2 regions of the Citrobacter sp. LJND-P06 genome follow, and region 2 is predicted to be linked to the other one. Evidence: predicted binding sites of a transcription regulator. Region 2 holds the regulator's gene; the other holds the start of a gene.
What was found. Region 2 encodes CRP, which controls carbon source genes, mostly activating them, when cyclic AMP is high. Its sites were predicted from a motif close to ATGTGANNNNNNTCACAT; they were not measured.
Positions count from the first base shown of each region.

Region 1: a site for CRP is predicted at 3,769-3,786, ahead of ACO7SM_RS06665 (YfcZ/YiiS family protein). Genes of this name have one in related genera too.

Region 1 is NZ_CP187317.1:1,379,703-1,386,008, reverse strand. Features, by position in the region: gene fadJ (fatty acid oxidation complex subunit alpha FadJ) at 1-1,893, opposite strand, end outside; gene fadI (acetyl-CoA C-acyltransferase FadI) at 1,893-3,203, opposite strand; gene ACO7SM_RS06665 (YfcZ/YiiS family protein) at 3,380-3,664, opposite strand; gene fadL (long-chain fatty acid transporter FadL) at 4,036-5,376, shown strand; gene mlaA (phospholipid-binding lipoprotein MlaA) at 5,440-6,195, opposite strand.
Region 2 is NZ_CP187317.1:362,575-368,880, forward strand. Features, by position in the region: gene argD (bifunctional acetylornithine/succinyldiaminopimelate transaminase) at 1-1,162, shown strand, start outside; gene ACO7SM_RS01640 (YccS/YhfK family putative transporter) at 1,152-3,239, opposite strand; gene crp (cAMP-activated global transcriptional regulator CRP) at 3,291-3,923, opposite strand; gene ACO7SM_RS01650 (OsmC family protein) at 4,232-4,636, shown strand; gene ACO7SM_RS01655 (phosphoribulokinase) at 4,725-5,594, opposite strand; gene ACO7SM_RS01660 (YheU family protein) at 5,648-5,866, opposite strand; partial or broken gene ACO7SM_RS01665 (hydrolase) at 5,869-6,306, opposite strand, start outside.

The DNA of each region.
Region 1 (6,306 bases), 1.0 Mb from region 2:
TGCGGCTTCATTGAGCATTAACATCACGCAACGTTCAGCAATCTGCTGCGCGGAAAACCTGTTCTGCCCTTGCACGCCAATAAGCGTATAAATTGCAGGGTCGACGCGTTTTTTGCTTTTACGCCCTTTTGCACCATAAAGATAGAAACCCCTGCCATTTTTTCTACCTTTGCGATCATCATTCAAAATTGAAGCAACAACATTTGCAGGCGCGCTAAAACGTTCTCCGTAAGCCGCCTCCAGTACAGGTATAATTTTAGTGCCTGTATCGATTCCAACCTCATCCAAAAGTTGGATTGGCCCTACCGGAAAACCAAACTTTACGAGCGCGGCGTCGATATGTTCGACGCGTTCCCCTTCCGTCAGCAACCGGATGGCCTCGTTGATATAGGGAGCAAGAATGCGGTTAACGTAGAACCCCGCTTTATCGCTCACGACAATGGGCGTTTTACCCTGTTTTTTCGCCAGCTTAACGGTTGTGGCAATTGTCTTCTCAGACGTGGCTGAATGCGGGATTATCTCAACCAGCGGCATTTTTTCTACCGGACTGAAGAAGTGCATGCCGATGACCTGTTCCGGTCTGAGGGCTTTTGCTGCAATATCCCCAATCGGTAAAGATGAGGTGTTAGAGGCAAAAATCGTGTGAGGTGCGCAATTCTGCTCAACTTCCTCCACCATCCGTTGTTTTAACGACAGATCTTCAAACACAGCCTCAATAACCAGATCCCGGTGAGAGAAACCGCGATAATCGGTAGAGCCCGAAATTAACGCCAACTGTTTGTCACGTTCGCTTGCCTTGATATGGCGGCGGCGCACTTTCGTTTCAAGTTGATCCCAGGTGTACTTCAGCGCGTGATTGATTCCTTTCGTATTAATGTCTTTGATGCGAACTGGCACGCCGCCTTTACAGGCCGTAACATAAGCAATACCGCCGCCCATTAATCCACCGCCAAGAATCCCTACGCTTTCGAGCGCGCCGGGTTGCGCGTCACTGCCGGGGTCTTTTTTCACCTCTGTGCTGGCAAAGAAGATATTACGCAGAGCTTTTGACTCCGACGTCATCGCCAGCTCGCCAAACGCACGGGCTTCCGCGTCATAACCGCTGCTGCTCCCCTGCGCCAGCCCGGTTTCTAACACGTCAAGAATACGGTCGGTGGCCGGATAGTTACCCTGCGTTTTCTGCTCCGTCTGTTTCCTGACCATACGAAATAACAGCGCGCGTCCCAGTGGGCCTGCCAGAATGCGTTCACGAACCGGCAATTCACGATGAGCAGACCTGTCCTGTTTGGCTAACTCAACAGCGGCTTCCAGCAAAATGGAATGGGGAACAACCTCATCCACCAGCCCCGCCTTCAGCGCCTGTTTGGCACGCAGTTGTTTACCGGTGAGGATCATATCCAGCGCCATACTTACCCCGACCAGGCGCGGCAACCGCTGTGTGCCGCCTGAGCCTGGCAACAACCCAAGCTGTACTTCCGGCAGGCCCAGTACTGTTTTTGCATCATCGGTACAAATGCGATGGTGGCAGGCCAGCGCCATCTCAAGGCCTCCGCCCAGACACGCCCCATGAATGGCGGCAATAACCGGGATTGGCAACGCGTTAATCTCGGACATTATCTGCTGGCCCTGACGTGCGAGGGTTTCAGCCTCCTGAGCGCTGCGGCAATGACCAATCATATTGATATCGGCGCCAGCAATAAAATTATCTGGCTTTGCGGAGATAAACACCACACCGCGCAATGCTTTGTTTTCACGGATTTGTTTCAGAATGGCGCGAACCTGCGTCGCAAATTCTGCTTTTAAGGTGTTCATCTTTTCGCCGGGAACGTCCATAGAAACGACGGCGACATTATCCAGACGCACGTTAAGCGTAAAAGCCGATGTCATTTCCATTATTCCGCCTCCAGAACCATTGCCGCACCCAGACCACCCGCCGCGCAGGCGGTAACTAAACCGAAGCCCCCACCCCGGCGCCGTAATTCGTGTAATGTCTGGGTGATCATGCGTGCGCCTGTGGCGGCAAACGGGTGACCATATGCAATCGACCCGCCCAGCACGTTGAATTTGCTGTCATCCACCTCACCGGTGGCATGCGCCCTACCCAAAACGTCACGGGCAAAGCGTTCGCTGCCAAGCAGTTGAATATTGGCCAGCGTCTGGGCGGCAAACGCTTCATGCATATCAATGAGCGTTAAATCGGCCATCGTTAATCCAGCACGCTCCAGCGCCAGCGGTGTAGACCATGCGGGCCCCAATAACATGTCCTGCCACACATCGATGGCGGTAAAGGCGTAGCTGCGCAGATACCCCAGCGGCACCAGCCCCAGTTCCCGGGCGCGAGATTCCGTCATTAGAATAACGGCAGCCGCTCCGTCCGTCAGCGGCGTACTGTTAGCCGCCGTCACAGTGCCGTGCTTTTTGTCGAACGCAGGACGCAGTTTGGCGTAATCAGCCAGCGTAGAGTTACCGCGAATATTATTGTCTTCGGAGAAAGGATCGTTAAAGGGCGGCGCCCAGGTCGTCATGACTTCATCCGCTAACTTACCTTCGGCCCACGCCTGAGCGGCACGCTGGTGCGAACGATGCGCCAGCGCATCCTGCTGTTCGCGGGTAATACCATACGTTTTCGCCATTTGTTCGGCGGTATCCCCCATCCGCAACCCCGTCGAATATTCGGCCACGGCAGGAGGAACCGGCATCAGGTCGCGTAGACGCAGGCGGGAAAAGAGTTTGAGTCGCTGACCGGTCGTTCTGGCTTTATTGACGTCCACCAGCACGCGCGCCAGCTTTTTGCTCACACCAATGGGCAACACGGAGGAAGAATCGGCCCCACCGGCGATACCCGCACGGATAGTGCCCGTTATCAGGCTTTCGGCCACATTCGCCACTGCCTGAAAACTGGTCGCACAGGCACGGCTCACGCTGTAGGCGTCCGTATGAACGTTCATCCCGGTACCCAGCACAATTTCGCGCGCGATGTTTGGTGCTTCAGGCATTTGTACCACCTGGCCGAAAACCAGTTGTTCAATCACCTCAGGGGGTATTTCACTGCGCGCCAGCAGTTCTCCTACCACCATTTTCCCCAAATCAACGGCGGGAATGCCATGAAATGCAGTGGCCTGCCGGGCAAACGGTGTACGTAAACCGCTGACAATGGCAATACGATCGCCCTGACGGGTGACCAGTGGTAAAGCCTGACTCATAACACTCCCCTGTAAAAAATATTTTAAGTGGTCTGACCTGATCACAGTCTTAACCAATTTTTTACATTTAGCCAAGGGGAGACATAAGAAAGTGCGAGCTATGGCACAGTGAATAGTTACATAGCGTTACGAAAACACCCCTGCCAGTATTTGACAAGGGTGTTTGAGGAAGGGGATTAACGCAAGCCGAGCTGGAAGATCAGCGTTTCAGCTTCACAGGCGAAGACAAAATCGATATCCAGACGCACACCTTCGGACTCTTCAGTAAAAGTGGAGGTGATTTGGCAAGGTTCGGATTCCACGCTACGCGCTTTCTCCGTCAACGCAGCCAGCGTTTCTTCAGCCTGCGCGCGGTTCGCGAACACACGGCTGTACGACGCGGTGCAGTCGGAGTTGTCCATAATGGTCCCAACGTCCATACAGCAGCAAACCGGGGTTTCATCAGCACTGCATTTACTCATTGTAGATTTCCTCTGTATTCGCACCCTAGGTGCCAGATAAACGCTGGGGATATTTTACGCTCCCGCCATTCACCTCTCCAGTCGTTAATGATGTGAAATAGGATAAGTGAGCGAAATCACACTTAAAAATGATCTAAAACAAAAATCACCTAAACGGGTGAGTGCGCTTACCCCCAATTTTGCCAGCTGGATCGCGTTTCTAAGATCACAATTGAAAAATTTTATAAACATACTTGCAACATTCCATCTGGTCAGACCTATACTCACGCCACTGGTCTGATTTCTCTGTCGTACCTCAGACCCTACACTTCGCGCTCCTGTTACGGCATGTAACATTGTTTGAATAAAAATAAATCAATGAGGTTATGGTCATGAGCCAGAAAACCCTGTTTACAAAGTCTGCTCTCGCAGTCGCAGTGGCAATCATCTCCACACAGGCCTGGTCTGCAGGCTTTCAGTTAAACGAATTTTCTTCCTCTGGCCTTGGCCGGGCCTATTCGGGCGAAGGTGCTATCGCAGACGACGCAGGTAACGTCAGTCGTAACCCGGCGTTAATCACCATGTTCGATCGTCCGACGTTCTCAGCCGGTGCGGTGTACATCGATCCTGATGTTAATATTAGCGGACGTTCACCGTCAGGTCGTAGTCTGGACGCAGATAACATCGCGCCAACCGCCTGGGTACCGAACGTACACTTCGTTGCGCCAATCAACGATCAGTTTGGTGTCGGGGCTTCTATTACCTCTAACTACGGTCTGGCTACCGAGTTTAACGATAATTACACCGCGGGTTCTGTGGGGGGGACGACCGACCTCGAAACCATGAACATGAACGTCAGCGGCGCGTATCGCTTAAATGAAAGCTGGAGCTTTGGTCTTGGTCTGAATGCCGTCTATGCCCGCGCGAAAATTGATCGCTACGCCGGTGACTTAGGTCAACTGGTTGCCGGTCAGATTATGCAGTCTCCTGCCGGGCAGACTCCGCAGGGACAACAATTGGCGGCGACAGCAAACAGTATCCCAGCCGACACCAATATTGCTCACCTGAACGGTAATCAGTGGGGCTTTGGCTGGAACGCCGGTATTCTTTATGAAGTCGACAAAAACAACCGCTACGCATTAACTTACCGCTCTGAAGTAAAAATCGACTTCAAAGGTAACTACAGCAGCGATCTGAATCGCGGGCTCAACAGTTTTGGTCTTCCTATCCCGACCGCCACCGGCGGTTCAACGCAGTCAGGCTATTTAACGCTGAACCTGCCTGAAATGTGGGAAATCTCTGGTTATAACCGCGTTGCGCCGCAATGGGCTGTTCACTATAGCCTGGCGTACACCAGCTGGAGTCAGTTCCAGGAGCTGAAAGCAACATCGACCAGTGGAAAAACGTTGTTCCAGAAAGATGAAGGCTTTAAAGATGCTTACCGTATCGCGTTGGGTACCACCTATTATTACGATGATAACTGGACGTTCCGCACCGGTATCGCGTTTGATGATAGCCCCGTCCCGGCCGATCAGCGTTCCATCTCTATTCCGGATCAGGACCGTTTCTGGCTGAGCGCAGGTACGACTTACGCCTTCAATAAAGATGCGTCTATAGATGTCGGCGTCTCTTATATGCACGGTCAAAGCGTTACGATCAACGAAGGCCCATACCAGTTCGAATCTGAAGGTAAGGCCTGGCTGTTCGGCACCAACTTTAACTACGCGTTCTAAGTCTGTCCCGCACATAAAAAAAGGTGAGCTTTCAGGCTCACCTTTTTTATTGGCCTCAGGCCATCACTCGGAATCGATATCTTTGAGCTCGTCCTGAATCGCCTGCGCGTTCGGGTTTTCCTGAGGTTTAAGCTTCCCGCCATTGGCGATGAAATCATGACGCTGGAAGTACGCTTCACGCACCATAATATAGGGGTCGGAAGACTGGCGCAGCAGGCCATCAGAATCGAGAAGCTGTGCGCGGCTCTCTATCCCTTCGACCGTCCATTTACCGATAGACATCGGCCAGGTCAGCCATGACAGCACCGGATAGAGCGTATCCGCCATATCACCACCGTCGTCACGAAGCGTGAAGCTGCCATAGAACGGAAGCTGCATATACGGCCCGTAACCCACATCATAGTGCCCTAACGTACTGCCGAAACGGTGAGGTTCAGCACGCTGCAGTTTCGGATTCGCCATTCCCGCAACATCTATAAAGCCGCCCATCCCCAACAGGGTATTCAGGAAGAATCGGGTGAAATGCACCATCCCCTGATAAGGATCGCCTTGCAGGAAGTAGTTCACCATTACCGCGGGTTCTTCGAGGTTGCCGGTGAAGTTGCTCAGACCATTTCGTGCAGGTTGAGGAACATAGTCACGCCAGGCGACAGCGACCGGTCGAACGACATACGGATCCAACACATTAAAGTTGAAGTTGTACATGGTGCGGTTGAACCCTTCAAACGGGTCGGAACGCCCCTGCTGTTCTGTACCGGAACTCGCACACCCCACCAGCAGTGTGGTTCCCAGCGCAAGCGCCGACAGGCGAAGCTTCATAAATGTCTCCCTGTTGATTATGGCTATCGCTGATTGCCATCCATGACGGTACGAAAACGTATCCGCCTGTTTAGGTGTGAGCGATTGTAACAGCACGTCAAACGATGTCTA
Region 2 (6,306 bases):
TTATGCACCGGCGGAGTTTATTCCGGTAAAAGGCAAAGGTAGCCGCGTCTGGGATCAACAAGGAAAGGAATACGTTGATTTTGCTGGCGGGATTGCAGTAACGGCGTTGGGGCATTGTCACCCGGCGCTGGTTGAGGCGCTGAAAACCCAGGGCGAAACGTTGTGGCACACCAGTAACGTCTTCACCAATGAACCGGCGCTACGACTGGGGCGTAAGCTTATCGACGCGACGTTTGCAGAACGCGTGCTGTTCATGAACTCTGGTACAGAAGCGAATGAAACGGCCTTCAAACTGGCACGTCATTACGCCTGCGTGCGCCACAGCCCATTCAAAACCAAAATCATCGCCTTCCACAATGCGTTTCACGGTCGCTCGCTGTTCACCGTAACGGTTGGCGGCCAGCCGAAGTATTCCGATGGTTTTGGGCCGAAACCGGCCGACATCGTCCACGTTCCCTTTAACGATCTTCATGCGGTGAAAGCCGTGATGGATGACCATACCTGCGCGGTGGTGGTGGAGCCCATCCAGGGGGAAGGAGGATTAACGGCGGCAACTCCCGAGTTTCTGAAAGGACTGCGTGAATTGTGCGACCAGCATCAGGCATTGCTGGTCTTTGATGAAGTGCAGTGCGGCATGGGGCGTACAGGCTCCCTGTTTGCGTATATGCACTATGGCGTGACGCCGGATATTCTGACCAGCGCCAAGGCGCTTGGCGGCGGGTTCCCGGTGAGCGCCATGCTGACCACGCAGGAGATTGCCAGTGCGTTTCACGTCGGTTCCCACGGTTCTACCTACGGTGGCAACCCGCTGGCCTGCGCGGTTGCTGGCGCGGCGTTCGATATTATTAACACGCCAGACGTGCTGGACGGCATTCAGACAAAACGGCAGAAATTTGTTCAGCATTTGCAGAAAATTGACGAGCAGTACGACGTCTTCAGCGACATTCGCGGGATGGGACTGTTGATTGGGGCAGAGTTGAAGCCGCAATATCAGGGACGAGCGCGCGAGTTTCTTTATGCGGGCGCGAATGAAGGCGTGATGGTGCTGAATGCCGGCCCGGATGTGATGCGCTTCGCCCCCTCGCTGGTGGTGGAAGAGGCGGATATCGATGAGGGAATGCAGCGTTTCGCTCAGGCCGTCGCGAAAGTCGTTAACGCTTAATATCCCGTAACTGACGGCTGAGCCAGATCCCGTGGTGAGGCCGTTGACGCCAGGCGACCGACGAAATGGTGTGCATGGTTTTCAGGTGGCCCAGTATGCGCTGCAGGTGCTGTTCCAGGGTACTTAATGACCCATGGGAGAGCATCTCTGGCGCTTCCAGGATATTCACATCGCCAGAACTGCCCGGCCCGTCATACTCCAGACGCTGCTGGCAGCGCTGGAGCGCAATTTCGCACGATTCCAGATAGCGTTGCGCAAGGTCTGGCGTCAGCATCGTATGTTCCCGCGCCAGCGTGGTCATGGCGTTGATGTGCTCGACAATAAACTGGCTGTGCGTCACCCACAGTTTCATATCGGCCAGATAGTGCGCGTTAAAGCCGGGTTCCTGCATGGCCTGATTCAGCGAGTTGTACAGCGTGTTGTGCGCCTGATTGACACGCATACGCTGATACGCAAGCGGTGTTGCCTGTGGATTGTCGCTGAGGATCAGGCGTATAGCGTCTTGATCGGCTTCCAGCGCGTCGTGGGCGTTTTTGCGTAACAGACCGCTCTGCCACTGCGGCCAGAGCCAGACCGTTCCGCCAAACGCGATCAGGCAGCCAATCACCGTATCAATAAACCGCGGCACAATGTACTGCTCACCGTTTAACGTCAGCAATTGCAGGGTATACACCGCAGTGACCGTAAACCCGACCGTTGCCCAACCGTAATTTTTACGAATGATCAGATAGCTCACCAGTGTAATGACCAGCATGCCCGCTAGCGTGAAGCCTTCGGGAATATGGAAGTGTAGCGTCACGCCCGCAATCACCAGCCCGACCAGCGTACCTACCGAACGGTGTAATATGCGAACCCGCGTCGCGCCGTAGCCGTTTTGCGTCACAAACAGCACCGTCATCAGGATCCAGTACGGTTTCGGCAGATGTAACGCGCTGCCCATCAGACTGGCGATACTCAGCATGACGCTAATACGCCCGGCATTTCGCAGCGCGGGCGACTTGAAGGACAGATAGTTTTTTAACGCCGGGATCAGCGGGAGTCGGCGCTGTTTATCCGCCATCAGGTCGCGGGCGTAGAGCGGGCGTTGGGTCCGCAATACGCGGGCAATGCGGCTAAAGTGCCAGTAACAGAACTGACCGACCGGGTTATCGGGATGCTGGTTAGCGATTTTCTCCAGCGCACCAATCTGTTTTTCCATGGTAAAGCGAGTTGGCAGGCGGTGATACAGAATATCATCCGCCAGGATGCGTAAACGTGCGGCGACCGTTTGAGCGTTCCAGCGAATCACCTGTTCCGCATGGCTGCGTTCGACCAGCTTTTGCACCTCTTCCGGCTGATGCAGACTGACGGAGATATGTTCCTGTAGGTCCAGCGCTTCCTGGAAGGCCCGCAGCAGACGTTTGTATTCATTGTTGTGATGCGCCGACAGCATGTGCATTTGCTGGTAACACTGGGTGATGAGATCCACCGCTTTCTGTTGGCGTACCAACAAAGGCGGCAGCGCTTTTTCAGGATCCGCATGCTGGGTGAGCAGACTGTATTTGGCTTCGCAGTAGTCGGCCAATTCGCGGTACAACAAACTGAGCGACTCGCGCAGCGGTTGTTCACGCCAGAGCCAAAACCAAAACCAGTTAAAAAGCCCGTACCACAGGGTGCCCAGGGCATAGATCAGCAACGGCTCCCACACGGGCATGTTACCGGCAAGGCTGAGTGTGAAAATGGCGGCGATCAGCGAAGCCGGCAGGAGTCGGGCATGTAAGGCGCTGAGTTCAGCCGTCACGCCAAGAATCAGCGTTAAACCCGTCAGAATCAGCGGCAGCGGTATTGCTTGCGCGAGCAGGAGCTGCATTGCCAGGCTGCATCCGGCAAACAGCGATGCACCAATGACTAAGCGTTTGAAAAAGCGTTTGTGGGGGGTATCAAGCCCGGCGATGTTGCAGCAGGCGGGAACGAGAGAAAAGAGCAATCCCAGATGCAACTGGCCGATGATAAGGCCGATCGCCACAGGTAAACACAACACCAGCGTTTGCCGCAGTGCGTAGTTGATTTCAGGGTGATAGATCAGTCTTCGCCACATCGGTGCCAACAAAAATGGCGTATTACAGGGTAATACGCCATTTTGACGGGGTTAACGAGTGCCGTAGACGACGATGGTCTTACCGTGCGCGGAGATCAGGTTCTGATCTTCCAGCATTTTCAGAATACGACCAACGGTTTCGCGAGAACAGCCAACGATCTGACCGATCTCCTGACGGGTGATTTTGATTTGCATGCCGTCCGGGTGAGTCATCGCATCGGGTTGTTTCGCCAGGTTCAGCAGAGTCTGAGCGATACGACCGGTTACGTCGAGGAAGGCAAGGTTGCCGACTTTTTCGGACGTAACTTGCAGGCGACGAGCCATCTGGGAAGACAGGCGCATCAGAATATCCGGGTTCACCTGGATCAATTGGCGAAATTTTTTGTAGGAGATTTCAGCGACTTCACAGGCCGTTTTTGCACGAACCCATGCACTGCGCTCCTGGCCTTCTTCAAACAGGCCCAATTCGCCAATAAAATCGCCCTGATTCAGATAAGAAAGGATCATCTCTTTCCCTTCTTCGTCTTTAATCAGCACAGCCACTGAGCCTTTAACGATGTAGTACAACGTTTCTGCTTTTTCACCCTGGTGAATCAGCGTGCTCTTCGACGGGTACTTATGAATGTGGCAATGAGACAAGAACCATTCGAGAGTCGGGTCTGTTTGCGGTTTGCCAAGCACCATGCGCGGTTATCCTCTGTTATAAGCTGTCTCCAGAGCCAGAAAACGACGCTGTCTCTGGGGTTGCCAAAATATGCTTCCCGCTGCCAGGGAAGGGGGCTGCTAAAAATGTACTGCAGCCTGTAATGTGATGTTCTCTGCATACATGCAGTACGTCAATGTATTACTGTAGCATCCTGACTGTTTTAGCATAGCTTTCGCTGTGTGTCTCCTGGTGTCTCGCTTCAGCTTGATACAGGTCGCCTTCCGTTGCGAGATTTGTTATGTCCGCGTAATCTGTCAGGAAAATTGAAACATTGGAGTTACGAAATATGCAAGCGCGTGTGAAATGGGTTGAAGGCCTAACCTTCCTGGGAGAGTCTGCTTCCGGACACCAGGTTTTGATGGATGGTAACTCCGGTGATAAAGCACCGAGTCCGATGGAAATGGTGTTAATGGCTGCGGGTGGGTGCAGTGCGATCGATGTGGTGTCTATTCTGCAAAAGGGACGCCAGGACGTGACCAATTGCGAAGTGAAGCTCACTTCCGAGCGTCGTGAAGAGGCGCCGCGCCTGTTCACGCATATCAATCTGCATTTCATTGTGACTGGCAATGATCTCAAAGACGCCGCCGTTTCGCGCGCAGTCGATCTGTCTGCTGAAAAATATTGTTCCGTGGCGTTGATGCTGGAAAAAGCAGTGAATATCACGCATTCATACGAAGTGATTGCTGCCTGATGATCCTTGCCTGATGGCGCTGCGCTTATCGGGCCTACGACAGGAGTAGGCCGGATAACGCAACACCGCCATCCGGCAAAATCTTACCTTACTCGATTTTTTTGCCTTCCATCAGTCGCTGAACCAGCGGCAGCATGATCAACTCCATTGCCAGTCCCATTTTGCCGCCCGGCACGACTAATGTATTGATATGTGAAATAAACGAGCCCTGAAGCATTGCCAGCAGCCAGGGAAAATCGATCCCTTCCAGATTACGAAAATGAATAACGACAAAGCTCTCGTCTAATGACGGGATGCCTTTTGCCGCGAAGGGATTCGAGGTGTCCACCGTGGGGACGCGCTGAAAGTTAATATGCGTACGGGAGAACTGCGGGGTGATGTAGTTGATGTAATCATCCATAGAGCGAACCACCGAATCCATCACCGCCTCGCGGGAGTGTCCACGCTCGCTGGTGTCGCGGATCAGTTTTTGTATCCACTCCAGGTTGACTATCGGTACTACGCCAACCAGTAAATCCACATGGCGCGCCACGTTATGCTGCGGCGTCACTACGCCACCGTGCAGTCCTTCATAGAACAGGACGTCGGTCGGTTCGGGCAGGGGTTGCCATGGCGTGAAGGTTCCCGGCACCTGATTCCACGGTACTGCTTCATCGTAGGTATGCAGATATTTCCGCGACTGGCCTTTGCCCGCGTGTCCGTACTCGCCGAACGTTTGTTCCAGCAGACCAAAATCATTGGCTTCGGGGCCGAAATAACTGATATGTCGCCCGGCGTCCCGCGCTTTGCGGATCGCCATGTCCATTTCCGGACGCGTATAGCGATGAAAGCTGTCGCCTTCCACCTCGGCGGCGCGCAGATTTAACTGTGAAAAAATTTTACGGAACGCGAGGCTGGTGGTGGTGGTCCCCGCGCCGCTGGATCCTGTTACCGCAATCACTGGATGTTTGGCAGACATAACAACTCCATGAATAAACACTCGTTTTAGTATAGTCGGCCCTCAGCGGGGGATTACTCGTGCAACTGCTTTTTGGGCATGATATTGACCGTTTCGTGGAGTTCGGACCACACCAGAACGGCCTCGCCGCGCTGTAACTGGCGTTTTACGTCGGCGACTTTTTGCGCAAGCGAACGTTCATGTTCACCATAATCGGTGCCTTCGCGCAATACAAAGCTTTCAATCAGGTTATCCAGCGTTTCAGCGGACAACTCCTGCCAGGGGATGATCATGATTATGCTTCCAGATATGTGGTGAGCCAGTCAGGGATGCGCGATTCAAGCCACATTTCCGGGCGGCGCAGCGTCCCGCCGATAAAGCCGACGTGCCCGCCATGCTCGGTTAATTGATACTCTACCTGCGGCGGCAGATTCTCGGGGTTCGGGATCACATGACTGTCCATAAACGGATCGTCTTTCGCGTGAATAATCAGCGTAGGTTTGGCGATCTGATTGAGCAACGGCATGGCGCTACATTGACGATAATAGTCTATCGCATCAGCAAAACCGTGAATTTTGGCAGTAATAAGATCATCAAAATCACGGATACGTCGTACCGCTTTTAGCTGCGCCAGATTGACAGGAAGCGTGCCGGGATAGGCCGCCAGTTTGCGTGACGCGTTGGCTTTGAGCAGATTGAGCAGGTAGCGCTGGTAAACGCGCGAAAATCCTTT